3 regions of the Paenibacillus bovis genome follow, and region 1 is predicted to be linked to each of the others. Evidence: riboswitches for the same ligand, from Rfam matches in the RefSeq annotation. Region 1 holds a riboswitch; each other region holds the start of a gene.
What was found. Region 1 has a riboswitch for thiamine pyrophosphate ahead of thiM (hydroxyethylthiazole kinase). Riboswitches for the same ligand answer to the same signal wherever they lie in the genome.
Positions count from the first base shown of each region.

Region 2: linked by a shared signal. The riboswitch ahead of AR543_RS04650 (ABC transporter substrate-binding protein) and the one ahead of thiM (hydroxyethylthiazole kinase) in region 1 are both predicted to bind thiamine pyrophosphate.
Region 3: linked by a shared signal. The riboswitch ahead of thiC (phosphomethylpyrimidine synthase ThiC) and the one ahead of thiM (hydroxyethylthiazole kinase) in region 1 are both predicted to bind thiamine pyrophosphate.

Region 1 is NZ_CP013023.1:1,451,317-1,462,365, reverse strand. Features, by position in the region: gene AR543_RS06245 (DUF47 domain-containing protein) at 1-46, opposite strand, end outside; gene AR543_RS06240 (DUF3048 domain-containing protein) at 242-1,456, opposite strand; gene AR543_RS06235 (DoxX family protein) at 1,896-2,426, shown strand; gene AR543_RS06230 (hypothetical protein) at 2,554-3,354, opposite strand; gene AR543_RS06225 (hypothetical protein) at 3,390-3,803, opposite strand; gene AR543_RS06220 (helix-turn-helix domain-containing protein) at 4,120-5,400, opposite strand; gene thiE (thiamine phosphate synthase) at 5,625-6,242, opposite strand; gene thiD (bifunctional hydroxymethylpyrimidine kinase/phosphomethylpyrimidine kinase) at 6,386-7,195, opposite strand; gene thiM (hydroxyethylthiazole kinase) at 7,290-8,087, opposite strand; TPP riboswitch at 8,214-8,315, opposite strand; gene AR543_RS06200 (alpha/beta hydrolase) at 8,482-9,318, opposite strand; gene AR543_RS06195 (DUF1129 family protein) at 9,576-10,244, shown strand; gene AR543_RS06190 (nuclear transport factor 2 family protein) at 10,680-11,049, shown strand, end outside.
Region 2 is NZ_CP013023.1:1,083,057-1,094,105, forward strand. Features, by position in the region: gene AR543_RS04640 (ABC transporter permease) at 1-410, opposite strand, end outside; gene AR543_RS04645 (MTH1187 family thiamine-binding protein) at 410-700, opposite strand; gene AR543_RS04650 (ABC transporter substrate-binding protein) at 837-1,877, opposite strand; TPP riboswitch at 1,957-2,066, opposite strand; gene AR543_RS04655 (pyridoxamine 5'-phosphate oxidase family protein) at 2,282-2,698, shown strand; gene AR543_RS04660 (aspartyl-phosphate phosphatase Spo0E family protein) at 2,984-3,172, shown strand; gene AR543_RS04665 (bifunctional 2',3'-cyclic-nucleotide 2'-phosphodiesterase/3'-nucleotidase) at 3,567-5,855, shown strand; gene AR543_RS04670 (EAL domain-containing protein) at 6,268-7,293, shown strand; gene AR543_RS04675 (mannitol-1-phosphate 5-dehydrogenase) at 7,559-8,713, opposite strand; gene AR543_RS04680 (PTS mannitol transporter subunit IICBA) at 8,919-10,892, opposite strand; gene AR543_RS04685 (BglG family transcription antiterminator) at 10,889-11,049, opposite strand, start outside.
Region 3 is NZ_CP013023.1:937,091-948,139, forward strand. Features, by position in the region: gene AR543_RS04075 (proline dehydrogenase family protein) at 1-200, shown strand, start outside; gene AR543_RS04080 (alkaline phosphatase) at 310-1,563, opposite strand; gene thiC (phosphomethylpyrimidine synthase ThiC) at 1,915-3,657, opposite strand; TPP riboswitch at 4,084-4,188, opposite strand; gene AR543_RS04090 (VC0807 family protein) at 4,403-5,023, shown strand; gene AR543_RS04095 (MOSC domain-containing protein) at 5,762-6,340, shown strand; gene AR543_RS04100 (DEAD/DEAH box helicase) at 6,419-9,853, shown strand; gene AR543_RS04105 (HD-GYP domain-containing protein) at 9,855-10,928, opposite strand.

The sequences.
Region 1 (11,049 bases):
TATTCTCCAGCGTCTCAAAAAAGATATCCTTCTTTTTAATACGCATTCCTATAACCCCTTTTCGAAATTTTGCCGAAAAATGTCGTAAAATCGCATTTTAAGCACAATTCTGGCTTTGATAACAACCTTTGTTATCTTATCAATCCGTGTGCCGTTTTGTAAAGAATAGCTTAACAAATAATCTACAAATCTCATACAAACTTCAGCACTTCTTTATATCATTACACCGAAAGCCTTTACTTTATCCATTTTCCTCCAATTTTTCACCATTAATTGTGAGGTGACTGTCAAAGGAAGGATGATTCGGCACAATATTGTAGTAGGTTACACCGGGAACAAGCGGCGTTTCCTGACCGCCGCTGCGAAAACGGATCACATCGCCTTCGGTACGACTCCACTCGCCGCGAATCATTCGTCCCTGCTGAAATAGCAGCGCTTCGCCGCCGGCATCCAGATTCAGGCTGAGACGGCCAACGTCATCCAGCACTTTGTAATCAGCGCCCAGTACGATCACATTGGCAGCGGTGAGCGGCTGCTTGGTGTTCAGGTCGATATGCGGCTTGTTATTCATACTGCGGGTATACAGACCACTGGCTGCATCATAGGTGTAACCGACCGTATAGCTGTCGAGCAGGTATTTGAGCTGTATAGAATCTACCTGCTTTGCATCCGCTACAGCTGGGGAAGATGCCTCAGGCGAACTACCCGATTCCGCGCTGGATACAGCTGCAGCGGTGACGGACTCATCGGATACCGATGACGAGTCGACGTTGGTACTGCTCTCTGCCTTCGCCGATTGGGCTTTGTCTTCAACCGGCAGAAAGGGATAAACAGGCAGGGTAACCTGCTCGGTGTATCCTTTGTCCGCTGCTGTTTTGCGCAGCTTTTGCTCATTGGTGTACAGATTATGCGGTGCCTTGCGGCTGGAATCGCGCCAGAATGGAGCGCTGGCATTGGTAATTTCGTCGAGATGTTCCTTGTTTCCATTTTGCAAAATCGCATAGGCATCCGTACTGCCGCCTGCATGTACGAGCAGTCCGTTAACCGTCTCTCCCAACGTGATCAGGTAGGGGCGAATACTGCGTACCGGACCGATTGTAGCATCCCCGTGATAGCTCTGGTAAATAGCGACCAGACGGGTAATGCCTCCCTCGGCCAGCACCTCGTAGATCATATCCGCTTCGGCCAGACCGGACTGCGGACGCGCAGCCGGCGCATTATTGATCATAACGGCTACCGGACGCGCGAGATCTGGCTGTTCTACCGCAAGACCGGTGAGCGGCGCGGTATAGACAGGTGTCTGCACTGCCGGTTCCGGCGCAGGCTCTGCTTTTTCCGGGGCGGGTACAGCGGTTGGCGGCGGAGCAGCGACTTCTTCAGACTGACAGGCGGTGAGGCTGATGCCGAGCATAACCGGCATCAATCCTTTGAACAACGGCGACCAGGAAATTTTCATGATATCCTCCTCTGAATAACGAACAGCAGCCAGCCTGCTGTTGTGCTATGTCCGCATAATATGCCGGATAAGTTCCATTATGTATACAAGCCATTCGGGTCTTTGCTGTATTCATTATATACATAGCTGCCGCTGCTGGAGAACTATAAAGGTCATATTTTTCAAAATCAGGTAGCGTTTGGAGACGATAAAACGTTCCTGTCCACAATCCGTATTACGAAGATAGCTCGCTCTATATCTATTTTGCATATGACAATATAGACAAAAGCTCCAGTTTAAACTGCTTAATCATAAAATATTAAAAAATAAACTAGATTGTGATTTTTGTTACATATTAAAATTTAGGAATGTTTTAAGATAAAACCATGAAAGAGACAATCATCACATGACATCACAGCATTAGCAAAATGGCTTGATATTATAGTTAAGGGGTGCATCAATTATGAACAGATGGCTTAGAGAAAGCAAAGTGGCAATGTGGTTGTTAACCATCGTACGCGTGTATATCGGATTCAAATGGATCGAAGGCGGCTGGGGCAAATTGACCGGCGGATTCGACGCTACCGGCTTCCTGACCGGTGCTATCGCAAGCACCGGCGGCGAACATCCAAGCGTCCAGGCAGGCTGGGGAGCATTTCTGCAGCATTTTGCACTGCCGAATGTGGGACTGTTCAATGTTATTGTACCAATCGGTGAATTCCTCGTCGGTCTGGGATTGATCCTCGGTACGTTCACTACTATCGCTGCCCTGATGGGCATGGTAATGAACTTTGCCTTCCTGTTCTCGGGTACGGTAAGCACCAACCCATACCTGCTGCTGGCAGAGATCTTTATCGTCGTCGCTGGCGCGAATGCCGGTAAAATCGGACTGGACTACTGGGTACTGCCTTACCTGAGAGCTACTCTGTTCAAAAGAAATAATCATCACCGTGGTGGCAGCCCGACTGCCCCTACACACAAAGCAGCCTGATCGCATATCTAATCATATAAAAAACAATAACAAAACAGCCATATCTGAACGGATCGTCCGTACAGGTTGGCTGTTTTGTTATATATCCTGTTCATCTGCTGCACTCGAATCGTACAGCTGACGCCAATTATTGATTTTGCCCAAATACACGGCGCAGCTCCTCTTCGCCTGTCGGCAGAGCCAGTGCCACTTCGGACGGATGAGCTTTTGAGTACATCACCCGGATGACATGACCCTGCTGTACCTGTGGAAGCTGGGTCTCGAAAATTTCCTTTTGTGTATTTACAGTGACGGTGTCTCCCTGATTGGTTGTAATCGATAATGTCAGCTGCAGCCGGACTTTGCCTGGTGCGGAGCTGCCCAGAGGCACCACATCCACCACTTTGGCATAGAGCTGCTCGCCATGCTGCGCAATCTCCATAATATCCTGAGGCACTCCCTGCTGCATCATTCGCTCATGCAGCAGATTCTGTACATCTGTCTGAGAGACCCGACCCTGTAGATCGATACCGACTTTGGCAGGATCTTTGGGTGAGACCAGCAGTGGAATAATGCTGCCGGGCTGGAACTGGGCGAGCGCTGTCTGTGGAATAACAGCTCGTGTACGGGCCGGGTAAGGCTGCTGGCCGTGACGGGTAACGATGACTTCGAGCTCCAGTTGAGGCTGTTCATTGATATACGTTCCGGTCTGCTGTACACGCTCAATCAATCCTACTGCGGGTTCACCGGATTTGACCGTACGCAGGCTAAATAGGGTACCCAGAATAGAAGGAATAAATACAAGCGCAAAGCCGGTATAGATTAGTGGACGGTACCAGGCTGAGTCGATAACCTCGTATGCACCCCCTCCCTGAAAATTCGCATATAAAGGTAGAAAGAGAGCCGCCATTAGACATATTGAACCTGTTGTTACCAGAAATTTTACCATTATTTTTCGCTCCTTTTTGATGTGGATATCAATAATCAGTACAGCGGTCCCATATAGATCCATTCGGATGGCCGGGAGGGATGCGTGCCCAGTCCGATTCGATCACCTGGGCGGGGAATATGCATTTTGGGTACCAGTGTCTCCATCGTCTTCTGATAGCGGGCTCCGCTATTTTCTAGTACATCCAGCGTCATGACGACGATCGGATCAAAATTGACCAGTTTGCCGGTATCCCGGATCGTCAGTACTGTACCCATGGCGGTGACGGGGATATGTCCCTGCGCTGCTGCCTGCGCATCGCGGGCAGATTGCAATCCTGCATTCATCTGGTCACGGTGCTCTTTGGGGATAATGCTTTTGACAAACAATCCGCTGATTCCTTTGTTCAATGTCTGTTCTGCCTGATCCAGTGCATCCTGCTGCTTTTTGTTACGTTTAAAAAATCCCATATCTATCACGCTCCTGTGCTTGTAATTATGTTCCTGTTTTTATTATAAAAAGACCGGAATCGTGCCACAATACATGACGGCACATACAAAAAAGCAGGCTCATGGCCTGCTTTAAATACGATACAGGTTTGATTTTTTTGTGGGATAAAGGCGCTTGTCGCAAATAAAAGCAGGGATTCACGGACAGAAGCTACCGATCTCCCGCATTATATTGCAGCAGACAGGCTGTTTCCAGGTCTATTTTATCGCCTGAATTCCGATTAATCGCTCTTTATTTGTATTTTTCCGGGATAATGGATACGTCTATAATCTTCTGTCAGGCATGGCGAAGCAGATAGACCAGTTTGCGGTAGTACGAGGCTGCATCCTTGTAGCGACGCTGCTCTTCCGACACGACTGCCAAACTTTCATACAGAATATTTAATCGATCCTGCTGACGGATCTGCTCAAAATACGGCAGACAGGCTGTCGCTTCTTCCATAAATTGATCTGCCTGTCCATGAGCCAGTGCCAGCTGACTGCTATAAAAACGTACAGCCATCTGCTGATCCTCGGTCAGCGTCAGAGTGCGCAGCTGCTCCAATCGCTGCACCAGCGCAGCCCAATCCTGCCGAGCCAGCTCAATCTCGCACCGGTATACGAGCAGCACCGGCTCCATCTGCTGCCGCATCTCGGGCGGCTGCAGATCGACTATACTGCCAAAGCGCTCCACTTCCTGCGCGGCCTGCGATAGCTCGCCGGTCATCGTAAGCATCAGAATACGATTATTCATAATAGCAGTCAGCGTATCGCCCTGATGCTGGGCGTAGACCAGATGCGCTTCTGCCATCGACAGGGCAATCAGTGCTTCCTGAGGCTGCTGCATGACATGGCAGTATCCGCTGTACAGTACATACATTCCGGACAGGCGATGGAATAGCCGCTGCTCGTAGATGTACGAAGTTATTTTTTCAAAAGTCTGCTTGGCCGGTTCAAACTGACGGGTATGTACAAAAGCTTCCATACGAATCTGCTGGCCAGTCAGCCACGTCTCTCCCTGCTCCGGCAGCAGATTCAGCCATCGCTCCGTCTGCGCCAATACATCGTGATACTGCTGCCGGGAGCGGGCAGACTGGATTTTGTAGAATAGCATTGCTTTCATCAGCGGCAAAGGCAGCAGGGCTTCATCCGGCCGACCATACCGTTCCAGATAAAAGTTCAGATAGGATTGATGCAAATAGGCATAGGCATCCTGATCATTCAGCTGCTGGTAATAAGTAGCTTTCATCAGGGCGGTAGTCAGTTCTACTGTCAGCGTATCATGCCGATCCGGCAGATCATTCACCTGCTGCTCCTCAAGCGCTGAGGCCTGCACCGATAGCTGCTCGACAATCTGCTCTGCTCGCTGTAATACATGGTCATCCTGATCGTCGGCATGCAGCAAATAGCCTGGCAATACGCCCAGCCGCTCAGCCATTGCTTCCGCCAGGTCATCCGGCAGCGGATAACGCCCAGCCAGAATATTGGAAAAATGCGCCTGGGTCACCAGTCCATCCGTCAGTTCCTTGCGCGACATATTCTTTTTGTGGCAAAGATAATCGATCCGTTCTTTTAGCAATAGACTCTTCCTTTCTCAGCTTCTCTTGATCCGTGTTGCTGGTTCTATACCAGATTGTAAAGGAAAGGTCGCAGTCATCTCAAATCATAACGTAACAGCAGCATGTATCTAATGCGTCGTCAGGAGTTTCTCCCACAACCGGGCATAGCCAAAAAACGGCATCCGGCGCTTCCTGTGCAGGCATGGCCGAATACCGTCCGTATTTTGGTTTATCCCGATTATGTCTATTCGGAAATATTGTCGCCGGCAAATAAAGCGGCCAGCTCAGCGGCAGCCAGTCTGCTGTCTAATGCTCCGGCAATAGCCGAAATAACAGCTACTCCATCCGCTCCAGCCTGCAGAACAGGCGCTGCATTGCGAGCATCAATTCCTCCGATACCGACAAGCGGCAGGGTTATGCCTGCTGCACGAATCTGCTCAATGATCGCCGTACCGCGTACCGGCTCGGCATCTGCTTTGGAACGGGTCGGATAGACAGGTCCGATACCCAGATAATCGGCTCCATCCGCTATAGCCTGCTTGGCTTCTGCCAGGGAATGGGCAGATACGCCAACAATCTTGTCCGGTCCTAGCTGCTGCCGAATTAGCGCAGCAGGTGCATCCTCCTGACCGATATGCACTCCATCCGCATCCAATTGCAAAGCCAGCTCCAGATCGTCATTGACAATAAAGGGCACTCCCTGCGCTCTGCATATACTTTGCAGCTGCCGGGCCAGCTCTACTGCAGCGCTGCCGGTCAGCGCGCCTGTTCCTTTTTCACGATACTGAAAAAAAGTGGTGCCTCCCGCGATAGCATCTATCAGCACCTGTTCCGGCGGACGGGCACAGTTGATGCTGCCCATCACCAGATATACCGGCAGCCTCTCACGAATCCAGCGGCTGCGCGCGTCGGTGCCGTGAGCAGGAATAACTATCTGCCGTCCGGGCTGTTCGGTATAGCCTGCCGACTGCTGTGTTTCTCCTGTGTGATGCTCTGCTGGCTGCTTCATAATACCGCTCCTTTGCGCCGATAAGCAAAATGATTGGTCGGACCATGTACCGATCCGATACCCAGTCCGTCTGCTATTGCAGCCTGCACAAATGCTTTGGCAGTGCGTACCGCAGACAGCATGTCACTGCCTCGCGCCAGTTCAGCCGTAATCGCTGCCGAGTAGGTACACCCTGTCCCATGGGTATGCGGTGTGTCGATACGGGGGCTCTCTGTATAATGGAACCGTTCCCCATCATACATTACATCTACTGCCTGATTAGTGGACAGATCATGTCCACCTTTGACGACCGCGCATCGTGCTCCCATCGCTACCAACTGTCTGGCAGCCTGCTTGCGCTCTGCCAGCGTACGAATAGTCATGCCGGTCAACAGTTCCGCTTCCGGAACATTGGGGGTAATGATCGCTGCCAGCGGCAGGAGCTCATCGATCAAAGCCTGTACGGCCTGCTGCTGAAGCAGTACCGATCCTCCTTTGGCTACCATGACCGGATCGATCACGAGCTGCCGCCAGCCATATCGGCGTACAGCCTGCGCAACTTCACGGATAATATCTGCGCTGAACAGCATACCGGTTTTGACTGCATCCGGTGCCAGATCTTCCCCGATCGAATCGAGCTGCCGGATCACACCTGCCATCTCGACAGGATAGACACCCTGTACGCCCGCCGTATTCTGCGCCGTGACAGCCGTAATCACGGACATGCCGTAGACACCCAATTCCTGAAAGGTTTTCAGGTCAGCCTGTATACCCGCGCCGCCACCACTATCCGAGCCTGCAATCGTTAATGCCTGATGAATACTCATCGCTGTTCTCTCCTTTGGTATAGAAATATATAGATGGGCATAGGATTGGTATTATGAATTTCGCTGCACTACTATCTGTTGCGACGATGCCTTCCTACAGCTGCTCGATTCGTGCCCGCTTTTGCAGCTCGTCCGGTGTCAGCAGAGACAGCTGGTTGATCAGCTCGATCTGGAAGCTGCCGGTTCCCTGTCCTGCGGTGCGCTCTGCCGCAATCTCTGCAGCTGTTCCATAAAAAGCCAGCGCTTCGGTTGCAGCGGACAGCCAGTATTCCCTGCCTCCGCTCACTGCTGCAAAAGCGGCTACTACCGAACTCAGCAGGCAGCCTGCACCGGTGATCCGGGTCAGCAGTTCATGCCCATTGCTGACGATCCATGTCGTCTCTCCATCCGTAACGATATCTTCCTGTCCGGTTACCACGACCAGCGTTCCCAGCTGCCGGGCCGATTGCTGAGCCAGCTTCACACGATCCCCTTCACCAGCTCCGGCATCGACGCCCCGAATCGTCCATTCCGCGCCGGCGACGTGAGCGAGCTCTGCGATATTGCTGCGCAAAATATCAACCTGCATCTGCTCCGTCACCTGACGGGCTGCTGCCGTGCGGTAAGGAGTCGCCCCCGCTCCTACCGGATCGAATACAACGGGTACTCCCGCCCGGTTGGCTGATTGTCCAGCCAGCAGAATCGACTGCAGCGTATATTCATCCAGCGTACCCATATTGAGCATGACCGCGCCAGCCATCGCTGCCACATCAGCTACCTCCTCGTGGGCATAAGCCATAAACGGCGATGCCCCCAGGGCAAGCAGACCATTTGCTGTAAAATTGGTTACTACTACATTGGTAATATTGTGTACCAGCGGATTTTGCTGACGTACCTTTTGCAAAAACGACATGTTTCTTCTCCTCCTTTGGCGATACAACGATATAACGCATATACAAAAAAGACCCATTCACCTCCAGCAGGAGATTAATGGGCCGTATCATTCATTCAGGTATAAAGTGCCTTATCAGGCATGAGTGAATATCCGCGTCCACTTCCCTCCGCTGGTATAACCCAGATCAGGTTCCAAGGGTCCGGATTCATATCCGTCTCAGCCTCTACGGCTCCCCTAGTGAATTCAAAGCGATATGATGAGCAGCAGAGAATCATCTGTCGGCGATAACGCCACAGCTGTATCTGCCATGCTCTTGTAGTTACGATCTTATAAGGATATCGGTGGACTGTCAAATCTCCGATCCAGCGGTTCACAGCAGAATGAAGTCTATTCCGTCAGGATCGTAATCTGTCTAGATCATCCAGTGCTGCCACTGTGTCTGCGCAGCTTCGCGACCGGCCAGCCATTCCCGGGTATACCGGAGCAGCTCACGGCGATGTGGCCCCGACGAATATGTATGATCCGCCTGGAAAATAATCTGCTTGTCGCAGCGCCCTTCCTGCCGGGTCCAGAATTCCTGCTGATACAAAAAGGCATAATCCACCGGAATCACATCATCGCCAGTACCATGTACAACCAATACATCTCCGCTGAACTGCCGCGCTTCGATAAATGGCTGGTAATTGCCCAATGACTCAAAATACACCGGCTTAAAGCAGTATCCCAGATAATCCGCTTCTCCTTCGATCACGGCCTGATCATACGTCTCGCGGCCTACAATTTTGACGATATCATTAAACGGGTGCCCGACCGCCGACCAGAGCACCAGATGCTTGACCCGGTGATCGCGCACCGCTGTCAGAATCGCCACCGCCCCGCCAAGACTGTGACCGATCAGCGTCACCCGCGTTGGATCGATATCACTGCAATTCATCACATAATCAAGTACACTGCGTGTCTGCGCCACCATGGAATCCAGGCCCTGCTGACCATACAGACCACTGCTTTCCCCACAGCCCGCATAATCAAAACGAACGACCATATATCCGTCAGCCGCAAGTTCGCGCGCACTGTTAACAAACAAACGATCTACACCGATCCGGCTACCCACGAAGCCATGACAGATTACAATGAGCGGTGTACGGTCTTTGCCTTTCCCCTGTCCGTCAGCCTGACGATCCTGTGCTGGATAGTGAATACTGGCTGTTAGCTCCAGTTCCTGATGACGAATAATGATATTACGTTCCATCTTGATTCCTCCCCGTAATAGCGGTGTATATAATCAGAAAACTCCTATTTTTTATGCGATAAATAATTTAATTTTAATAATTCCGATAAGTTTAATTGGTATTAGATAAACAATATATTAGCATCCCGGGAATTCAATTGTCAATGCAGCAAAAGTGTGGCAGAATAATAGATTCCAGACCGACCTCCGGTACTACACGCAGCCGGTATAAATAGGAATATATACAGGTACAACTTATTACGATTGGAGGAACGATTATGAGTACTGTACGTCATTTGGTAAAGGATATTAATTCGATTCGTGATCAACTCAAACAGGATAATCTGAGCTACTATGACGATGTCATCGTACATGTGCGGGATGCACGCATCCGCCGCGAATCCGGTGAAGAACTGCTGCTGGAGATGGGACAGCATCTGCTAGAAGCCCAGCAAAGAGGCAAAACGGCTCGCCAGCTGTTTGGCAAGGAATCGGACATTTATGCCGACCAGCTCATCGAGAACCTGCCGGAGGCCCGGCAGTTGAGCAAGCCCATGTATTATCTGATGATTGTCTGGGTCGCGCTTACATGGGTGTTTCTGCTGCAGGCGCTGATGGGATTTTTCAAAATCAATATCAGCGGCTCCGGCGTTGTAGGCGAGATCAGTCTCTCTACGCTGATCCTGGTCGCTGCCGGTGCGGTTGTGCTTGTTGAGCTGGTACGGCGGGTAGCCGAGCAGCCTGCGGAGAAGAGCGAGCTCGATCGTCCGCGCATGCAAATCAACGGCCGCTCGGTCGTCTCTTATCTGGTCATTATGATTGCGATTATTGTTGTCGGTACCTATCTGCGCAACGTGATGCCTGTACTGGTTATCTCGCCATGGGTGAGTCTGATTCTGTGCATTATCGGAATTCTGGGCCAGAAGTTTATCTTCATGCGCCGCTAGGAATGCGGACTGCGATCTGGTGCGGACAAGCAGTACCGCTGGGAAATAACAGGTATTTCCTTATAAATGATGGTCGATATATTTTCATTTATTACAATATTATACTTTCTCAGCTTAGAAACAGCCTCCGGTATATGATGCACCGGAGGCTGTTTTGGCTTTTTATATACCGCAAATTTAGAAACATTCACTATAAATCGCGAAACATCGCAATTGATGTATACGTCTTTTATAATAGAACAGGTACTGTTCAGCAGGTTCGAAAATAACCTCTGCACGTTATTAATCGCAGTGATACATCAAGAACTGCTGCAGCGATCTGGTTAGCTATGCGTTCGCCAGCTGACCATTTGGTTAATATAACCAGAGCAGCTCGCTGCATGTCGGGAGATTAACAGTAATCACCCTCAATGAATAATCAAAGGAGTTTTAATTATGAAAAAAACCAATCTGCTACTCTCAAGTCTCATGTTATTAGGTGTACTGTCTGCCTGTTCGGGCAATAATACATCCAATGCCCCTGCTCCATCGACACCTTCGACTACCGAGAATTCCGGCAGTACCACTCCGGGCACAACAGCCAATCCGGCCGAACCGGACAGTTCTGCCAACACTTCTGCCGAAGTAACCAAAATCACCAACAACAAAAAGCTGGTGACTGGATTGTATAATGATGTTCTGAACAGCCACAAGCTGGATCAGGCAGAACAATATCTGGCCGAAGGTTATGTAGAGCATAATCCAGCTGCAGCTAACGGCCGCGAAGGATTCGCAGCGTACTATGCATCATTATTCCAGAAAAATG
Region 2 (11,049 bases), 370 kb from region 1:
GTGATTGGGAAAAAGCACACCAGTACAATAACGATAAGCTTGGACAACAGTCCAAAACCGAACCAGATAATCAGCAGTGGTCCGAGTGCGATCAGCGGTATATTTTGACTCAGAATCAGCAGCGGATACAGTGCACGGCGCAGAAAAGGAATATAATGCAGCACACCGGCGACGATCAGCCCGGTCGCCGCTCCAATGCCAAATCCAGATAGCGTCAACTTCAGCGTGGCCCACGTATGCCCGAGCAGACTGGTGTAACTTTTCTCGGCTTCCTGGGCGATACGGGCGGGACTTGGCAGAATCCAGTCTTCAATCTGGAAAAAGCAAGTGGCGAGCTGCCACATGACCAGCAACAAAACGACCGCCCCAAAGGGCGGCCATATGCCTTTCCACCATGCTCTAATGGACATTAGCGGTATTTCTCCGTTAGTCCGTCCATGCTGATGCCGGATGGATTATGCGCGATTTTGATCTGGGAAATGATACTCGGGCTGCCCTTTTCCACCAGCGCCTCATGCATCTTCTGTACAACTTCCAATAGCTGTGGAAGCTCGCCTTCCAGCGTCGTTTCCAGTGGGTGCACTTCATATTTCAGTCCGGAAGCCTGAATCACCTCGATAGCGGCATCCACGTAATCATAGGAATTTTCATTGTTGGGTGTTTTGGGAATAACCTGAATGCTCAGTAGAGTCGTAGCCATCATGATAACCTCCTGGGTAAATGAATTGGGTGAAAAATAAGATTGGTTGTCTTCGATAAAATCGACAGGATCAATCATAAAGACGAGCAGTGAGCGGTCTATTATTCATCGGTCACGCCGGGAATAACTCGGAAGCTTACTGGGTACCGGCAGCCGGCAGATAGTCATTGGTGAATGCTTTGGAAGCGTCCAGTTTGGCATCGAGCAGACCCTGCTTATACATCCAGTCGGCATACCCGGACCAAATCTCTGGCTTTTGCATTCCCCACTGTTTGGCATCGTCCTGATACTTGGGAGACAGCCACTTCTGGCTTGCTTTGACCAGTTCAGGATCGAGATCAGGTACAGCCTTGATCAGAATATCAGCGGCTTTGTCCGGGTTGGCGATGGCGTATTCATATCCTTTGGCTGTTGCCGCTATAAAAGCTTTGACCAGTTCCGGGTCCTGCTGGATCTGCTTTTCGTTGGTCACAATAATCGGCGTATAATAATCGAGATTCGGCGAATAATCTTTTACATACATCATGTTCAGCGGTTCACCGCGCAGCTCGGCTTCGACACCGGTCCAGCCGTAGAAGATCCAGGCAAAGTCGATGCCTTTCTTGACCGCTGTAAAAAAGTCCGCATCTCCGATATTCACACTTTTGACTTTGCTGACATCACCGCCGTCGGTCGTCATGATTGATTTCATCACGGCTTCCTCGACCGGTGAGCCCCAGGCTCCGTAAGACTTGCCTTCCATATCCTTGGGCGTTTTGATGTTACGGTCTACCGGTGAAGCAAAGCCCGAACTGTTGTGCTGAATCACAGCGGCTAGCGAGACGAGCGGTACACCCTGCACGCGTGCCTGGGTCACGCTTTCCTGATAGCTGATACCAAACGGAACTTTACCGGAAGCAACCATTGTATCGGCGCCGCCCTGTCCCGGTGTGATAATTTCTACATTTAATCCGGCTTCCTTGTAGTAGCCCATCTGCTGAGCCACATAGAGACCGGTATGGTTCGTGTTCGGTGTCCAGTCCAGCACGACCTGTACATCCTTGAGAGTACTGCCGTTTGCTCCTTCGGCGCTCTGGCTGTTATCGGCCGGACTGCTTCCTTTGCCTCCGCATCCTGCAGTGATGAGCAGCAGGCATACCGCCAGCAGCGGCAGAAGCTTGTTCCAGTGTTTGTTCATTTCTCTACCCCTTCTTCCTCTGTATATAAAAAAAGCGCCCCGGATCGGGACGACATAGGTGCATATCGTATGAGGACACATACAATGCTTGATTCGCTTCCTACGCTGGCATTATCCAGATCAGGTATAAGGGTCTGTATTGATCGAATACACTCTCAGCCGGCTAGCCCAGCTCCCCCAGATCGTATGCGCTTTTTCTAGGTGTAATTATAGACGAGAGCCTGCCTGCTGTCCAGCAAGTGAGGCATCCGGGGAACGATAGGATAAGCGGTGAAGGTTCAGCTTGCTGCTGACCGGGTAAGTATCCATACAGGCACTCAAAGTTAAGTACTATCTAAAATTCAGCGCCTTGTTATCAGGGTGTATTGAATAATCCAAGTCCATATCGCGGAAGGAGCTTGATCATGAGTCAAACATCAGTTGAACAATCTATCGTCAAAGCACTGGAAGAAAACCGTTTTTGTGCATTCGGCACAGTGGAGAACAATAAACCAAAGGTACGCTATATGGCGGTATATAATGAAGGATTGAATATTCATCTGGCTACCGACCGCAAAACGCAAAAAGTGGATGAGCTGGAACAGAATCCGAATTGCTATCTGCTGCTCGGTTACGAAAAAGGCGGCAATAACGAAGTAATCGAAATCGAGGCAACCTGCGCTGTATCGACAAATGATGAACTGAAGCAGCGTGTCTGGAAGGATGAATTCAAAAATTGGTTCTCCGGACCGGATGATCCCGATTATGTAGTACTGGATATTACCCCACAAACGATTGAATATACCGACAAAGAAGGTCAGAAACAGACCTGGAACGGCTAAACGCCTTTCGTTTGTCGATACGGATACGATTCGCTTAACAAGAATTTCAGGATAGCGATGTAAAATCCGGTGACGAATTTTGTAAAATGCGCAGGCAGACTACAGAATCGGACACCGGATTTTTTGTCATTTTTTGTTTCCAATAAAAGGATAAAATAGGGACTGTAGGAACTTGATCAAACCCCTGATTTTGGGGTATAAACAATGTATTACTACAAATTTTATCTATTTCAAATATAAGGCAATGCGAGAAGTGAAAGGGGTAATCTACAGGAGGTGCTTTCCTTGGACCTGAAAAAGATCGAACAGCAGATTGAACAGGAACGCCGCATACTGAATCAAATGGCAGAAGAGCATGGAATCCGTGATCACCGGGTGATCGATCAATCCGAGCAGCTGGACCGAATTCTTGACTCTTATTTGCAGCATAAACACCGCAAAGGTGACCAGGCTGCTACAGGCTGGAGTCAATAAGGATATACAAAATCCTGTGTACCGGAATAAAGAGTAGTTAAACTGTAGCCGGGCAAAGCTGGATTTGGATAAAAAATCGCAAAAATAACTGACGTATATATGTAATATATACGTCTTTTTTGTAACTATTTTTACAAAAAATTAAAAATTGGATCAAATATCCCTTCAAATATGTCAGTCTATAGTATAAAATTCTCTCATGCAGCTATATACTTCGCTCTTTTATGCGTCTGCACTCCCATATCGAACTGTAATATGTAACGAGTAGCGCAAATCCGTATACAGATTTCATACCGGCTTTACATATTTTTTATACATAGGTGAGTGTAAGCGTTTATATTGAATGAATCAGAGAACGTATACGTGCTGAATATACTCGGGAGGGGTTTTAATTTTGAAACTGGGGAAAAAGACACTCAAGAAAACAGTAGCGGCGATTGCAGCGCTGCAGCTGTTTGGCATCACGGCTGTACCGGTATTTGCAGCGGATACGACTGCATCAGGTGCAACGGTCAAGCTTCGCCTCATGGAAACGACGGATATTCACACCAATATTATGAACTATGATTACTATTCGGATAAACCGACAGATGAGTATGGTTACGACAAGACCGCTACATTGATCCGGGCAGCTCGTGCAGAAGCACCCAACAGCGTACTGGTGGATAACGGTGACCTGATCCAGGGTACGCCGCTGGCTGACTATGTCGCCAAAGTAAAACCGCTTAAAGAAGGCGAAGTACATCCTGTCTACAAAGCTATGAACCAATTTGGCTACGATGTCGGCAACTTTGGGAACCACGAGTTCAACTATGGTCTCGATTTCCTCAAGACTGCGATCGAAGGAGCCAATTTCCCTTATATTAATGCCAATATCTATGTCGATGACGGCACAGGCAAAGGCGAGAAAAACTACTTTACTCCTTACAAAATCCTCGATAAGGAAGTAACCGACGAGCAGGGCGCCAAGCACACGATCAAAGTCGGCGTAATCGGCTTTGTACCGCCGCAAATCATGCAGTGGGACAGTGCCAACCTGGCAGGTAAAGTAGTAGCCAAAGATATTATCGAAACCGCCAAAAAATTCGTTCCGCAAATGAAAGCGGAGGGAGCGGACATCATTGTTGCAGTTCCGCACTCCGGCTTTGAAGATATTCCGCAAACCGAACTGATGGAGAACTCTGTCCTGTATCTGAGCCAGGTGCCGGATATTGACGCAATCATGTTCGGTCATGCGCACAAAGTATTCCCGAGCGCAGACTTTGCAGGCAAAACAGGCGTTGATCTGGAAAAAGGTACTATTAATGGCGTACCTTCCGTAGAGCCGGGATTCTGGGGAGATCACCTCGGAATCATCGATCTGCAGCTCACGCAAAAAGGCGAGGATTGGGAAGTAACCGACTCCAAAGTCGAAGCACGTCCCATTTATGATGCCAAAGCCAAAAAAGCACTGGTAGAAGCCGATCAAAGCGTTGTGGATGCGGTCTACCACGAGCATGAAGAGACGCTGGAATATGTACGTGGTCCGGTAGGCAAAACGACTTCCCGTATTACCAGCTATTTTGCGCTGGTGCAGGATGACCCGTCCATCCAGATCGTAACCAATGCACAAAAATGGTATTTGGAGCAAAAGCTGCAGGGAACCGATTATGAGAAACTGCCTATTCTGTCTGCAGGGGCTCCATTCAAGGCAGGCGGACGCTCCGGCCCGAACTACTACACGGATATTGCCACAGGAACGATTGCGATCAAAAACGTATCCGACCTGTATGTGTATCCAAACACCGTCTACGCCGTTAAGGTAAACGGCGCAGAAGTGAAAAACTGGCTGGAATGGTCTGCAGGGCAATTCAACCAGATCGATCCATCCAAGTCCGGCGACCAGCCGCTGATCAACATGGACTTCCCGACGTACAACTTTGACGTGATCGATGGTGTAACCTATCAGATCGACGTGACCCAGCCGCAGAAATACGATGCCAAAGGTACCGTAGTCAATGAATCCGCGAACCGGATCATCAACTTGCAGTACAACGGCAAGCCGATCGATCCAAAACAGGAATTTATCGTAGCAACGAATAACTACCGTGCTTCGGCGTCCAAGCTGGCGAATCCGGACGGCAAACGCATCGTTCTGGCTTCCCCGGATGAGAACCGTCAGGTAATCATCGACTATATCCGCGAGAACGGCACCATCAATCCGACAGCCGACGGCAACTGGTCTCTGGCTCCAATCAAGGGCAATGCCAAAGTAACCTTTACGTCTTCACCAAAAGCACAGGATGCCCTGAAAGCAGCACCATCTCTGGCTGCAGGTAGCACCAGTGAGCCGATTGCCTACGCAGGTGAAGGTGCAGACGGATTTGCCAGTTATACAATTGACCTGTCCAAAGCAGCCGCACCGGCAGCAGGCACCAAGCCAGTAGCACCAGCCAAGGACAAACCGGCTGCTCCTGCAACCAAACCAGTACCGGCCAAACCAACTGCTCCTGCCAAGCCAGTGAAGCCGGTTAAGCCAGCTCCGGCAGCAGATGGAGATACGTACACAATCCAAAAAGGCGATAACCTTTACCGCATTAGTATCAAATACGGTGTGACCTGGCAGGAACTTGCCAAGTACAACAAAATCACAGATCCTACCCGTCTGCAGGTAGGCGATGTACTGGAGATTCCGGCCAGCTAATTTTATGAATACAGATTAATGGCAAGTGGATCTATGACAAAACAGACTGCCGGAACATTTCCGGTGGTCTGTTTTTACGTTTATCTACAAGTTAAAGCTTTAGAGAATAGGCAGATGAAATGATTCATTTACGCATAATAATAGAGAATTTAAATTAATTTTAATTTATGGCTAAATACCTGTTACAAAAGTACTATAATTGGGTATATACACATGTTGTATCATTCTTACGCACTATGTCGCTTATTTTATTCACCTATTTACTCCAGTAAAATAATATCTTATCCAAATCGGTAAACTTCTCGGAAAGAGTAAAGAAATAGTATTACGATCCGGATTCTACCAACCGATATATATAGGGATTAAAAACGTGAACACCCGCATAATGTATTTTAGTAACAGGAGGACCTCCATGAATTGTAGCGGATGCAGTTTTATTCAACCGATTGAAGATCAAGGTACGGTGTCTTTGCGCCCGCTTTCTCCTTCTCTTGAGCAGTTAATCAGACAGCAGGCTTATGACATTTATATAGTAGAAGATATTGGCTCCATCTCATACTACTCCAGAGAGCAGATGCTGGATATTCTGCACTGGGTCAGAGCGCTTCCGAGTGAGCAGGGCAGTGATCTGTCTATCGGTATTCTGGGAACCGATAATATTGGCGGTGAGCCGTCATGGTTCCCTTTATCGACGCTGATTACACGCCTGCAGCACCACGATATTGTCGAGATTATTCGGCAAAAGCAGTTTACCAGCCATATGCAGCCGATTGTAGATGAGCAGGAGCAGATCATGGCGTATGAATTTCTGCTGCGTCCGATACCGGATGGACCGGGATTTCAGCCTTATAAGCTGTTCGAAGTCGCCCATCGTACCGGTCTGCATTCCTTTTTGGATCGTGCAGCGCGAATCTCGGCGATTGAGACCAGTGCGCTTCATCTGCCAGCCGGCGTGAAGCGGTTTATTAACTTTTTGCCATCATCGATTTATAATCCGCAATACTGTCTTAGCCATACGTTTGCAGCGATTGAGCGTCTAAAGCTTGATCCGCAGGATTTTGTTTTTGAAGTGGTGGAGACCGAGAATATTATGGAGATGCCCAAGCTGCAGGATATTTTTGATGTGTACCGCAGCAATGGAATCAACGTAGCCCTCGATGATGTCGGTTCCGGCTACTCTCTGCCCGAGCTGATCGGCAAGCTCAAGCCCGATTATGTCAAAATCGACCGTGGTCTGATCGACGGTTGCGACCGGGACGAGCAAAAGCAGCGGGATATCCGCAATATCGCCGAACGCACCTGGGATATCGGCAGCCGCGTACTGGCAGAAGGTATCGAGCGGCGCGAGGAATTTGATTTCTGCCGCAGTATTGGTATCAATCTGGCACAGGGCTATTTGTTCGGCAAGCCGGCAGAGCGTCCGTTTGCGGTGCTTTAACTTTAATTGTATATGTAAAAAAAGAAGCCCCTACATGCGTAGGGGCTTTTGTTCTGTTCATCGAATAATAATCGGATGCATGTACTGCATTAAATCCTATAACATCACGACTCTCCAAGCACGTAGCGGAGAAAAGAGAATTCTGCCAGCGACCGACATTTAAGCAAGAAAATCAACCGTTTCAGATGGTAATTCGGATTTTCCTGCTTAACCGGAGGGAGTGGCAGAATCTCCTTTCAGAGCGATAGCCGCTTATCCGTCTAACTCAAGCTTTCAGGCTTTTGAATTTCTCGTAAGCAGCCATAATTTTGTTATAGTCTTCGCTATCCTTGGCAAAGCCAGTTACATCACTCACTACAGGACCCACGCCTTCTGCCTGGATACGTGCCTGCAGTTCGGCAGACTGTGGATCGTTATTGTTGTCGTACAGGAAAGCGGCGGCTGCACCCTGCAGCAGGTGATCACGACCCAATCCCAGCTCCGCCGCCATATTGGCAGGACCGATCAGACGATCAGCCGGACCCAGCTTGCGCAGTGGCTCACGGCCGACACGGATGACTTCATCACGGATATATGGGTTTTTGAAACGAGTCTCGATTTTATCGATGTATTTCGCATGCTCGGCAGCATCGAATTCGTATTTTTTCACCAGGGCTGCGCCGCTTTCTTCCATGGCCGGACGGGCAATGGAGCGTACGGATTCATCCTGGATACTCTGGTCGATCGTCTCGATTCCTTTCAGGAAACCCAGGTAGGCAGTGATCGCATGACCGGTATTCAGCGTGAACAGCTTGCGTTGTACATAAGCGACCAGATTGTCGGTCAGCTTCATGCCGTCGATCTCCGGAGTGCCGCCTTTGAGCTTCGGCTCTTCCACGATCCATTCGTGGAACGCTTCTACGCCCACATCCAGCAGATTCTCACCCTGGAAAGGAGGCACGATACGGTCTACGGAACAGTTGGCAAATCCTACATGTTCACGTGCATAGGCTTTGCCTTCTTCGGACAGATGACTCTCCACCTGCTCCTGCAGATGGCTGGTCGCGCCTACCATGTTCTCACAGGCGATCACATTCAGCGGACCTGCACCGGCAGCACGGCGAGCTTCAATGCCCTGTGCAATGGTAGGAGCGATGAATTTGAGCACATTCGGGCCGACAGCCGTTGTGATGATCTCGGCACTGGCGATCTCGTCAATGATTTCCGGGCCATTGGACATGCAGCCGGAGACATTGGTAATCGTCTCTACGCTTTTTTCCAGATCGAGGATATGGATTTGGTAGCTCTTTTTCTCGTTGAGTTCCTGGATCATCTGTTCGTTTACATCTGCGAATACAACGTGGTAACCAGCATTGGCCAGCAATGCTCCGATAAATCCGCGACCGATATTACCTGCACCAAACTGAATAGCTTTTTTCATAACTTGCACCTCCGTAAGTATAGGCTTGCTGCCAGTTTGCAGCAAGATTCAGATAGCCGGATATTGGCTTTCAATCATCATGGGCAAAAGGGCAGCAGCCGTAAATAGATGCCCGTACACACATCGTCTACGGGCAGGAATATGGATAAACAGGTTAAATCAGCAGCTGATTCGCTGCTGATTTAACCATGAGAAGCTTGTTTGATTAGATAGAGAACGTACGATAGATTTCGTTGGCATCTGTTACTTTGGCCAGATGATGAACGACAGATTCGTCTTCGATCGTCTCGGCAATCTTGGTCAGGATCTGCAGATGCTCACCGCCCGCACCGGCAATACCGATAACCAGATACGCTTTGCCGCCTTCGAATTCAACGCCATTCGGATACTGGAGAACAACGATACCGGATGTTTGAATTTGTTTCTTCGCTTCGCCGACACCGTGAGGAATAGCGACACCGTTACCAATATAAGTGGAAGCAACTTTCTCACGCTCGTGCATAGCAGCGATATAATCAGGCTTCACATAACCGGAAGCGGCGAGTAACTCACCCGCTCTGCGGATCGCGTCTTCTTTCGGTTCGCTGGCGAGACCGAGTACGATGTTTTCTTTGCGCAGTACACCGGAACCGGAAGTTGGTACGCCATCCTTCGTATCTTCTACCACATGCGGAGCATTGTGACTCAGTACTTCACTCACTTCTTTTTTAACGCCAGCAGCTTCATCAGGAATGGAAGAGCCTGCATTACCTGCGGCAGCGTCTTTGAGCTTGGTGATCATTTCATCATAGATCGGATTATTGATAAAGTTGTCGATCGATACATGCTGTGCATTAGGCGCTTTGCCGCGTGCACGGCTGGTCAGGTTCTGCTGGGTTACGACGATATCGGCATCCCCAGGGATCGCGTCAACCGCAGAGTTGGTTACCTGAATCGGCAGACCGGCTTGCTGTACTTTCTTGCGGAAAGAAGAAGCACCCATGGCGCTTGAACCCATACCTGCATCACAGGCAAATACGATTTTGCGAACTTCACCGGTTTGCAGATCAGCAGAAGTCGTCAGGGCTGGACCGGCATTGCCGCCGGATTTCATGTTTTTGGAAGCGGATTGTGCTTTTTCCAGATCGCCTTCACCTGCAGGAGATCTACGCAGTACAAGAGCAGAGAACAGAAACGATACAAGTGTAGCAGCAACTACGCCAGCCAGTACTTGAAGATGCTCGCCTTTTGGAGCCAGACCGAGAATGGCAATAATGCTACCAGGCGAAGCAGCGCCTGTGAGACCGTTTTGCAGAACTACGTTGGTGAATACACCAGCCATACCACCGAGAATAACGGAGATGAACAGCAGTGGTCTCATCAGAACATATGGGAAGTAGATTTCATGGATACCACCTACAAACTGGATCAAAATGGCACCCGGCGCAGATGCTTTAATGCTGCCTTTAGCGAAAATCCAGTACGCAAGCAATACACCCAGACCAGGACCAGGGTTGGCTTCCAGCAGGTAGAAGATGGATTTGCCATCTACCAGCTGCTGCTGTGCACCGAGTGGTGTGAAGATACCATGGTTGATTGCGTTGTTCAGGAACAGGATTTTACCAGGCTCTACAAAGATGGATACGAGTGGCAGCAAACCATGGTTAACCAGGAAGTTTACGCCAACTGTCAGGATATGCGTAAATACTTCAACGAGTGGTGCGATGCCTACATAGCCGAGAAGGGCGAGCAACATACCAATAATACCGGCAGAGAAGTTATTAACGAGCATTTCAAAACCGGATTTGATTTTACCTTCGATCATTCTGTCGAATTGTTTGATTACCCAACCACCGAGTGGACCCATAATCATGGCACCAATCAGCATTGGAATATCGGCACCAACGATGGTACCCATTGCAGCGATGGCACCAAGCACACCACCACGATGATCATGAACCAGCTTACCACCGCTATAAGCGATGAGCAGCGGAAGCAGGTAAGTGATCATTGGACTTACCAGTTCATTAAAATTGGCATTAGGCAGGTAGCCTGTTGGAATAAACAGGGCAGTCAACAGACCCCAGGCGATAAATGCGCCGATATTTGGCATGATCATGGCGCTCAGGAAACGTCCGAATGCCTGGACGCGGTCTCTGGCGCTTTTTTTCTCGCGAGCAGAAGCATTTACAGTGCTCATAATTGTTCGACCTCCATCATATATTGTTCTATTTTGCGTGTGTACAGATCTTTCATCATGCTGGAGATCTCTGCCTGAAGTCCGGCAGGGGGATCGGAGACCAGCCGGGTAACAAAGCCGGGACGGTCGATCAGCGATTTACTGACTTCGTTTACGG
Region 3 (11,049 bases), 510 kb from region 1:
ATGGTATTCGCCCGGAATTAAGCCGGCGTCTACTGGATCGCGGTCAGCCGGTACGCATTTATCTGACATACGGTCATGAATGGTATCTGTATCTGTGCCACCGAATTGCAGAATATCCGCCGAATCTATTCCAGGCTGTAATAGATATACTCAGCGAGGAACAGCCTGATTTTGTACGTTCGTATATCGAAAAGAACTAATTGGTTTATTTTCGAATCGCTAAAAAAGCAGACTGTTTCCCGCGAAGGGACAGCCTGCTTTTTTACATACCTATGATTGATTCCGGTGTATCTATCGATGCTGCGGCAATTACTTGAGTTTCAGCAATTTGACCAGTTTGTCGTGGATAGCTGTATTCTGGTAGTTACCGGTAAATTCTTCGGAGCCCGGGCCCATAGCTGTCAGTGCTACATCGACTGCACTGTGTCCGCCTGTAGTCCAGTCCACATAGAACTGTTCTTTGGAACCAGCGATCGTGAATGGTCCATCTTCCTTGGATTCGCCGTCACCAGACTCATCGTCAGCATCGACTTCCTCGATAACCATACCGCCTGTCTCGTGGTCAGCAGTTACGAGTACAAGAGTATCAGGGTGCTTTTTGGCATAGTCTTTGGCGACTTTGACGGCTTTGTCGAGCTGTTGGCCGGCTTTGATCGTCAATGCGGCATCGTTATCATGCGCCATCTCGTCGGTGCCTTCTTCTTCTACCATCAGGAAGAAGCCTTTATTGTTTTTGGACAGTACGTCCAGTGCTTTGGTAGTCATGTCCGGCAGGGAGACGGTTGGATTGTATTTGTTGCCCAGCTCGTTATGTGCCTGGAACATTTCTTCGTTGGCGAACAGGCCCAGAAGCTTGCCGCTTTTGGAAGCTTTCATCTCGGCAGTATCGGTTACGTAGTCATAGCCCAGCTTTTTGGCGCGTTCTACCAGATTGCCCTGGGTGCCTTTGCTGCCTTCTGACGGATCTTCGGCTGGAGCGTCCGGATGAGCACCAGCGGTTCCTTTTGGATACCAGAAGTCTTCGCCGCCGCCGAGCAGAACGTCGATTTTGCTGTTCTCAATATACTGCTTGGCGATATCGCTCTGGGCAGAACGGTTCTCGACGTGTGCACCAAAAGCAGCGCCTGTCGCATCTGTCACCTGACTGGTCGTTACGACACCTGTAGACATGCCGGCTTTTTTGGCCAGTTCCATTACAGTGGTTACCGGTTTCTTTTTGGCATCCATGCCGATGGCGCCGTTATACGTTTTGACACCAGTCGCAATAGCCGTCGCGGCAGCGGCAGAGTCTGTCACCAGACTGTCGCTGGAGCTGGTACGTACAAGGCCGGATACCGGCATTTTGTCCATCTCCAATGTGCCATTTTTGCCGACAGTAGCGTAGCGGATAGCATTACGACTCGCTTCGCCCATACCATCGCCGATAAACAGGATGACATTTTTGGGAGCTGTTACTTTTTTGGCAGCAGTCGTAGCAGCAGCATCGGCAGTAGTGAAGCCGATAGTAAATAAAGGCACGCTTAATACAGCGGCAGCGCCCAGGGACAGGGCTGCTTTTTTCATGGAAAAGGTATTCAAGATCGTCACACTCCTAATATGTATTCATATGATACATTGATCATATATCCCATTTGTCATATGAAAAACCTTATTTTGTAAACGCAATATAAAATTGCATATTCATATAGCAGACGGAGTTGAATAGATATTAGCAGGATACACATACCCGGAAAGATCACTGGAGGCAGTGTTCCTTCCGGGTATGGTAGTATGTCGGCAGGATTTATGAATAGCTTGTATTCTGCGTATTGGCTATATTGCTGCTCAATCACTGTGCTAGCCGTATTTTAGTAATACGTTATTAATCATACGCTAGTAGCGATACTTGATTGCTGCTCTGGCAATCAGTCTATCTCAACTGTAAATGCGGCTGCCGCCTGCTTTGAATTCCTGCGACTTTTCCTGCATCGCCTGTTCGACCTGCGTATCACCATACTGATCACGGATATCCTGGGTAATTTTCATGCTGCAGAATTTGGGACCACACATAGAGCAGAAATGAGCGCTTTTGGCCCCTTCGGCAGGCAGCGTCTCGTCATGGTAACTCATAGCACGTTCCGGATCGAGAGAGAGGTGGAACTGATCCCGCCAGCGGAACTCGAACCGTGCTCTCGACAGGGCATCATCCCGCTTGCGCGCCTGCGGATGGCCTTTGGCGAGGTCGGCGGCATGGGCGGCAATTTTGTAGGCGATTACGCCTTCTTTGACGTCCTCGCGATTGGGCAGTCCCAGATGCTCCTTGGGTGTAACATAGCAGAGCATCGCGGTACCATACCAGCCGATCATCGCTGCACCGATCGCGGAGGTGATATGGTCATAGCCGGGAGCAATATCGGTCGTTAACGGACCCAGTGTGTAAAAGGGCGCTTCGTCGCATACTTCCAGCTGGCGGTCCATATTTTCCTTGATCAGATGAATCGGCACATGCCCCGGTCCTTCGATCATTACCTGTACATCGTGCTTCCAGGCGATATGGGTCAGCTCACCGAGTGTATCCAGCTCCGCAAACTGGGCTTCGTCGTTCGCATCCGCAATCGATCCGGGACGCAGCCCGTCACCGAGGGAGAAAGTGATATCATAACGCTTCATAATTTCGCAAATCTCTTCGAAATGCGTATATAGAAAATTCTCCCGATGATGCGCCAGACACCATGCTGCCATAATCGATCCGCCCCGACTGACAATGCCGGTCACCCGATTGGCTGTCAGCGGAATATAGCGCAGCAGTACACCGGCATGAATCGTAAAATAATCCACACCTTGCTCGGCCTGCTCGATCAGCGTATCACGGAATACTTCCCAGCTCAGATCTTCCGCCCGGCCATTGACCTTTTCCAGTGCCTGATAAATAGGAACCGTACCTACCGGTACCGGTGAATTGCGAATGATCCATTCCCTTGTTGTATGAATATTTTTGCCGGTAGATAGATCCATGATTGTATCGGCTCCCCAGCGGATCGCCCAGGTCATCTTCTCTACTTCTTCTTCGATCGAGGAAGCGACAGCCGAGTTGCCGATATTGGCATTGATTTTTACATGAAAATGACGACCGATAATCATCGGCTCACTCTCGGGGTGGTTGATATTGGACGGAATGACCGCCCGTCCGGCAGCCACTTCGGAGCGGACAAATTCAGGCTCCATGCCTTCACGCAGGGCGATAAACTCCATCTCCGGCGTAATAATCCCCTGTCGTGCATAATGCAGCTGGGTCACATTGGCGCCAGGCAGTGCCGCCTTCGGCTGCCGATCATTCTGCGGGAATAGTTCGGCACCCTGCCGGGCTTCGCGCTCACTGCTCTGGAATCCGTTATCCTGGGGACGTACATGGCGGCCTTCGTAGTGTACCGTATCCATTCGCTCTGCGATCCAGTTCTGCCGAAGCGGAGCCAGTCCCTGCCGGATATTCACTTCCTGTCCGGGATCGGTATAAGGACCGCTGGAATCATAAATATGCAGCGGTCCATTGGGAACGATCTCTCCGCGAATCTCGCTGTCTGATAAAGCAATCTCGCGTACGGGTACCTGAATATCGGCACGTGAACCCTGAATGTATACTTTACGGCTGCCGGGTAATGGGGTCTGAAAAATAGTCATATAAATAAAAAACCTCCTCACGAATGTAGATATCCGCCAGGAGACGTACTAATACAGGGATGGAAGCACAAAGGGAAGAGGAGACCGTGCGAGCAGATATCTGCGGTACGATGAAGCGTCCAGCAACAGGCATAGAGCGGCCGATTGTGTAGCTCCAGCTCCGGCAGGAGACAAAGAGAGGTTAGCTCCCTGGATGGGGGTACAAAATAGACCGATAATCAGTATCAAAATGCTTCCGCGCAACGAGTACAGGTACATCTGCTGCCTGCGCTCCATGCACATTCCGTAGTCTATTCACCATCTGTTTCGATCTGCCTGCTATCTATGTACATACGCAGATTGACGATTCGTCTACCCGGCCTCCTCCCATGGACAGCACAAAGCCGCCTCCGGGCAGGAAGCGGCAGAAACCGTATCGTCGTATCAACGAAGTCTCAACCACTTTCCTACGCTGGCATGACCCAGATCAGGTTCAAAGGGACCAAAGCAGATGCTTTATCTCAGCCCGTACAGGCGCCCCTAGTGGATACAGTTAACACTATATGTCGATCGGAATATAATTGTCAACTTTTGTTATTTTGAGGAAATGATTGTATATAGTATGGTTGGCAGCCGAATTACGGGTTATTTCGGTCTATAGACGTAGACGATCTAAGCTTAAAGTGGGATGATTATGCATAAATTTAAATATATAATTCCTGTATACATAATTCTTATGATTTTTTGAACTAAAGGAGATGGGGCTATGTCCGCAATGCCTGGCCGAAAATACATTATCATGACCCTGATTATCAATGGATTGATTCCATGGTTGATCTATATTCTGCTCAAACCGTACATGAGCAGTCTTACAGCCCTATCTATTGCGACCGTGGTGCCTCTGCTGGATAATCTGATCCATCTGTACCGGCACCGGAATCTGGATGTATTTGGAAGCATTATGCTGTTTACCTTTGTTCTGTCGCTCGTGATGGTATTGCTCGGAGGCAGCGAGAAGCTGCTGTTGATGCGTGAGTCCTTTATTACAGCCGGGGTAGGAGCGTTGTTTCTGGGATCGTTATTGATGAGAAGACCGCTCATTTATCATATGGTCAGCCGATTCACACCCAATGTAGATGGGGAAAAGAACTGGCAATATCCGTATTTCCGGAACGTTATGCGCAATATGACGCTGATGTGGGGGATCATTCTGGTACTGGAAGCACTGACCAAAATATTCATGATTGCGGAGCTGAGTACAGCGGTAGTTCTGGCATTCTCCAGTGTGGTATCGTATGGATTTATCGGACTGGCGATCCTGCTGACGATCGTCTACCGCCGTCGTTCTGCGACAAGACTTCGGCAGATCAAGCCTCCTGTTTCCTGATCAGCAAATACTGTAGATTTATCAGTTTACAAATCGAACAAAGACCCGGCGCCCATATTATGGGTTACGGGTCTTTGTTTGATAACAGGCATGTAATTTGGTAACACGTATATAGTCTGGGATATCTTCTCCCCTTTTCTAGAGGCGATCAGCTGCCAACCAGGCAGGCTAATACGCAGACAGCCGCCCGATATACCAGGCCGGGAAAAGATATTGCCAAATCCACAGCAGCTTCTATCCAGTGACTTCGTGACCAAGCATCGTTTGTTGATTTTACCTGGGTATTCATTTGGTATCCTCCTGATTCTGCCAGTATAAAATACAGAGCGAGTTGTAGTTCTTTTACCTATACGTGGGAAATTATGGAACGTCGCATAGGGCTAATTTATCTGTATATTCCAGAAAAGCCAGCAGATACGGTCCGGTATCAGGAATATAGATTAACTATGCATAGGCAGTATAAATACTCTGGTCGATCTGTTTCATAACAGGTCTTTTTGCTGCCCATGTACCAACAGATCCCTGCTTTGCCGAGCGATCCGTAAGGGTCTTGCATAACTATATCTATGCACTTCAGGGTTGAACAACCGTATGCAATTTGGGCTGCAGCAATGATTTGAGGTGCACACAGGCTTTTGTCTGTAAAAGAGGTTGTGTCTGGTGAATGGTCTGCCGGGTATGTCATAATCGAAGAAGCGATAAACGGACTATTATGGTCACGATCAAAGGAGAAACTTCATGAGCCAGAACCCATCCATTTCGTGGATAGAATCTACCCAATCGATTACCGTAGAAAGTGTGTTGGTTGCAGATACAAAAGGCAGCTTTGTGACACGCGCGTTGCCGGAGATTCCGGTCGAGCTGGCCGGAATTCCAGGCGATCGGCATTATGGACTGCTGCGCCGTGCAGATGCTCGTCAGAAAATATACAAACGCGGCACAATGATTGCGAATCGCCGCCAGATCAGTATCGTTTCCTACGAAGAATGTCTGGAGATTGCGCAGCGTATGAATCTGCCGGAGATACGGCCGGAGTGGCTTGGTGCCAATCTGATGATACGCGGACTGGAGCAGCTGACCCTGCTGCCTGCAGGAGCAAGGCTGTTATTTCCAGATGGAACCGGTCTGATCTGTGAAGGGGAAAATGTACCCTGCCGCAAGCCTGCCAAAATGATAGAAAGTATCCTCGAACAGCCAGGAGTGGCTTCCCGGTTTATGCCAGCCGCCAAAAAACGTCGCGGTATCGTCTGCTCGGTAGAGCGGGAAGGTATGATTCGCCAGGGAGATACTATACAGATCATCACCGCCCATTTATGAGGCGTGGTGATGATCCTGAAACGGAAACTATTGCACGGCAAAACAGGCTGAATCAACCAGCCGGACAGGAGGAAGCCCATGAGTACTGAATTTAATCTGCCTGCTATTCAGCGATGGTGCGGCCAAACTGCCTACAACAAAGGAATGGCTTATTATCGTTCGGGAAAGGTGTCTTTTACCCGTTACGATGATCATCGGAGACAATATGAAGCTAGCGTGCAGATTCGGGCGAATCAGCAGGAGCAGGTGCATTTGCATTTTGATGAAGCAGGCAAGGCACATGCGCATTGTACCTGCCCATCGCTGGCTTCCTATACCGCCTACTGCCAGCATGTGGCAGCGGTGATGATTCATGTCTATGAGTCGGGAGAGCTGGGCATGCCGCCGCTTTTGCATACCGCAGGCTCTGTAGGAGCAGCAGTCAATCCGGAGCCGGACAAGCTGCCGGTTCCTGCCGACGAGGGCAAAGACAACCAGCTGGCCGAGGAACTACTCAGTCTGTTCACAAGCCCGCCCAGACGACCTGGCGGCCGAAGAACCTACTTTGAGACTCGTACGGCATTGCAGGTGGAATGGATCTGCCGACCTGTTGCTTATGGCAATGGACAATACCGGCTTGGTCTGGAAATGAAAGCAGGACTGAAGCGTCCTTATGTTGTGCAGCATATTCATGAATTTCTGGAATGTGTGCGCAGCCGGAGAAGCTACGTATTCTCGGCACGATTCACCTATGATCCGGAGCTGCATAGCTTTAGCCGGGAAGATGATGAAGTTATCCGGCAGCTGCTGCTGATTCAGCGCGATGAACAGCCGGATCAGTCGATAGACCAATGGGCAGGGAAAGGTAAAAGTAGCCGCCGTTCGGCGCCTGGTGTAGCAGGTCAGCCCAACCAGCGAATGCTGATCATCCCGGTATCCCATTGGCCCCATCTGCTGCAGGCGATTGGGCATGCACCAGTCGCCCGGCTGGAATATCAGGAGCAGACGTTTGAAGGTATCACCCATCATTTGGGACCACTGCCGCTGTATTTTGAACTGGATCTTCTGAATGAGGGAAAAGAGCCAGGAGCGACTGCGAGCCAGCTACCTGCGTCCTCCCGCGGTCGCTTTGCAGTGGATACGATGTATCAGCTGCGTGTAGAGGGGATTCAGCAGATGATCGTGCTGGAATCGTATGGAATGGTTATGTATAACGGTGAATTTATCTCGCTCAATGAAGAGGATTGCCGCCGGTTAAGCGGACTGCAGCAGCTGCTGGCAGCTTCGAATACTGAGCAGCACCGGCTTCTTATTCCACCGGAGCAGCTGGAATCGCTGGTACAGCAGGTTATTCCGGGACTCACCCGACTGGGTAATGTCCAGATGACCCGCCGGGTATCGGAGATTGTCGTACAGACCCCGCTGCAGGCAAGACTGTATCTCGACCGTGTACGCGACCGGCTGCTGGCAGGTTTGGAGTTCCAATATGGCGACGTCATTATTAATCCGCTGAATCCTACACCGGCACAGGAGGACGAACGAATCCTGCTGCGTGATGGCGAAAAAGAAGAAGAAATTCTGAAGCTGATGGACGAAGCTTCTTTTGCTGCTACCGAGGGCGGTTATTTCCTCACCGATGAAGAGGCGGAGTATGAGTTCCTGTATCATATCGTCCCCCGTCTGGAGCAGCTGGTCAAGATCTATGCCACTTCTGTAGTGAAATCGAGAATCCAGGACCCGCTCGCTGCGCCGCGCATTACTGTGCACACGGATTCCCGTCATGACTGGCTGGAATTCAAATTTGAACTGGATGGTATTCCGGAATCGGCTATTATCCAGGTGCTCAAATCGCTGCAGGAGCAGCGCCGATATTATCGTCTGCCTACAGGAGCCTTTTTGCCGCTGGAAGACGAGCAGTTTCGGCAGGCAGCTGACTTTATCCGCCGTACGGGTATGGCACTGCCTCCTGATGAACAAGCCCTCGAAGACGGAGTACTGTTTCGCATCCCGGTTATCCATGGACTGGAAGCGCTCGATGCCGCAGATCAGAATGAAGTGTTTTGCTTTGACCGTTCGGTAAGAAAACTGCTGGAAAGTATCCGCCATCCCGATCTGTATGATGCGCCTGTTCCGCCATCGCTGGCACCGATTCTGCGGGATTATCAGCAGTATGGCTATCAATGGCTGCGGACGCTGGCGCATTATGGATTTGGCGGTATTCTGGCAGATGATATGGGGCTGGGCAAGACGCTGCAAAGTATTACTTTTATCGCTTCGGTATTATCGGAGATTCGCAGTAGCGGCGAGCCGGCAATTATTGTGGCGCCTGCTTCGCTAACGTACAACTGGCAGTATGAATTCCGCCGCTTTGCGCCCGATATTCGTACGACGATTATCGATGGCAGCCGAATGCAGCGTCAGCAGCAGTGGCAGGAGATCCATCGCTCGGACAATAGTGGATTGGAGTCAGATGTTATTATTACGTCCTATCCACTGCTGCGCCGGGATATGGAATATGCCGGGCAGGGTTCATTTCATACGATGATTCTGGATGAAGCGCAGTCTTTCAAAAATGCACTCACCCAGACGGCCCGTGCGGTCAAGCAGATTCAGGCACGACACCGATTTGCGCTGACCGGTACACCTATCGAAAATTCCATCTATGAACTGTGGTCGATTATGCATGTGATTATGCCAGGACTGCTCGGTACGCGCAAGGAATTTGCCGATCTGGAAGCTCGCACGATTGCCAAGCGGGTCCGTCCATTTATACTGAGACGGATGAAATCAGACGTATTAAAAGAATTACCGGACAAGCTGGAGACGACGCATGTATCCGAGCTGCTGCCCGAACAGAAAAAAATCTATGCCGCTTATCTGGCACAGCTGCAGCAGGATGCCCTGGAGCATCTGTATGAGAAAAATTTTGCTGAATACCAGATTCGTATACTGGCCGGCCTCACCCGTCTGCGCCAGATCTGCTGTCATCCCGGTCTATTTGTACAGGATTATGAAGGAGGCTCTGCCAAACTGGCACAGCTGCTGGAGATTGTGAACGATTACCGGGATGCCGGCAAACGAATACTCGTCTTCTCCCAGTTTACAGGCATGTTATCCCGTATTCGCGAAGAACTGCGTCAGTACAATGTGCCTTATTTTTATCTGGATGGGTCTACGCCTTCAGCAGAGCGGGTGGAATTGTGCCGAAGATTTAACGAAGGAGAGCAGGATGTGTTCCTGATTTCACTCAAAGCGGGAGGAACCGGACTGAATCTGACGGGAGCCGATACGGTAATACTGTATGACCTGTGGTGGAATCCGGCTGTAGAGGAACAGGCGGCTGACCGGGCACACCGGATGGGGCAACAGAATCGGGTGCAGGTCATTCGCATGGTAGCCAGAGGAACGGTAGAGGAGAAAATGCTGGAATTGCAGCAGAGCAAAAAAGATTTGATCGACGAAATTATCCAACCCGGTCAAAGTGCAACGCCTGTGCTGACCGAGCAGGATATCCGGGAACTACTGATGATTTAGTTCAAGTGATAGGGGCAGGCATATGGGCGTTCATGCCTTCTACCGCGGTCACCATTACGGTATGGTGCGCCAGCAAATCCATATCAAAAGGTGCCATGATCCGTTCACCGGCTTCGTTATACAAAATGCGTACAATCGGGCGCTGTGGAATCGCGGAATGAATATGCACGACCACGCCTTTCAAGCCATTGCTCAGCGTGACGGTAAGACCAATTGGATAAATAGCAATCCGGCTTTTGAAGATCGCCAGCATGTCCTTGTCGTACAGACTGCCAGAGCCGGAATACAGTACTTCCAGCGCTTCATGAGGCAGCATGGCCGCGCGATAAACCCGGCTGGTCGTCAGCGCATCGTAGGAGTCGGCAATACCGATCCATTTGGCATATTCATGAATTTCGTGTTCTTGCAGGCCGCGTGGATAACCGCTGCCGTTGAGCCGTTCATGATGCTGGTAGGCGCAGTGCGCAGCCAGCAGCGGGATGCCAGGCTCGTCTTTTAGCATTTTGTAGCCGTACTCGGTGTGAAGCTTGATGATATTATACTCTGCATCGGTCAGTCTGCCCGGCTTGAACAGCACTTCGTTCGGGATATAGGCTTTGCCTACATCATGCAGGAGAGAGCCGATACCCAGCACCTTCATTTCCTCCTGGGAGTAACCATGTACTTTTCCCAGCAGCAGCGTGTAGATGCATACATTGAGCGAGTGGTAATACAGATAGTTGTCCTTGGTATGCATGCTCATCAGCATAACCATAACTTCCGGGTCGGCACTGATCTCACTGATAATCGTATCGATAATGCCGGCAAAGGACTTGCCGATAATCGGATAGGTTGCTTTTTGAAACGCTGGATCAGCGAGACTCCGAAAATGTGTACGGATCTCGCGTAGTGCTTGGCGTTTGGTATCCGGGGAGACAATATCGCGGACAATTACATCATCCGTATCTTTATCCTGAATATAGATATAGTCCAGACCATGGTTATATAGCTTGCGAATAATGCCGGAGGTCAGTTCTACCCCCTCGGAGAGAAGAACAACGCCATCATCATTATATATTTTTTTTGCGAGTCGCATCCCTGGCTGGAGCGAGGTGATAGGTAATAGCCTCAATATTTGTCACTTCCATCTGTTCTGGAGTTAGCCACTCATTAGTCGGCACTGGCCACATGATTCACTTCCGTATAAACTGCCGTAG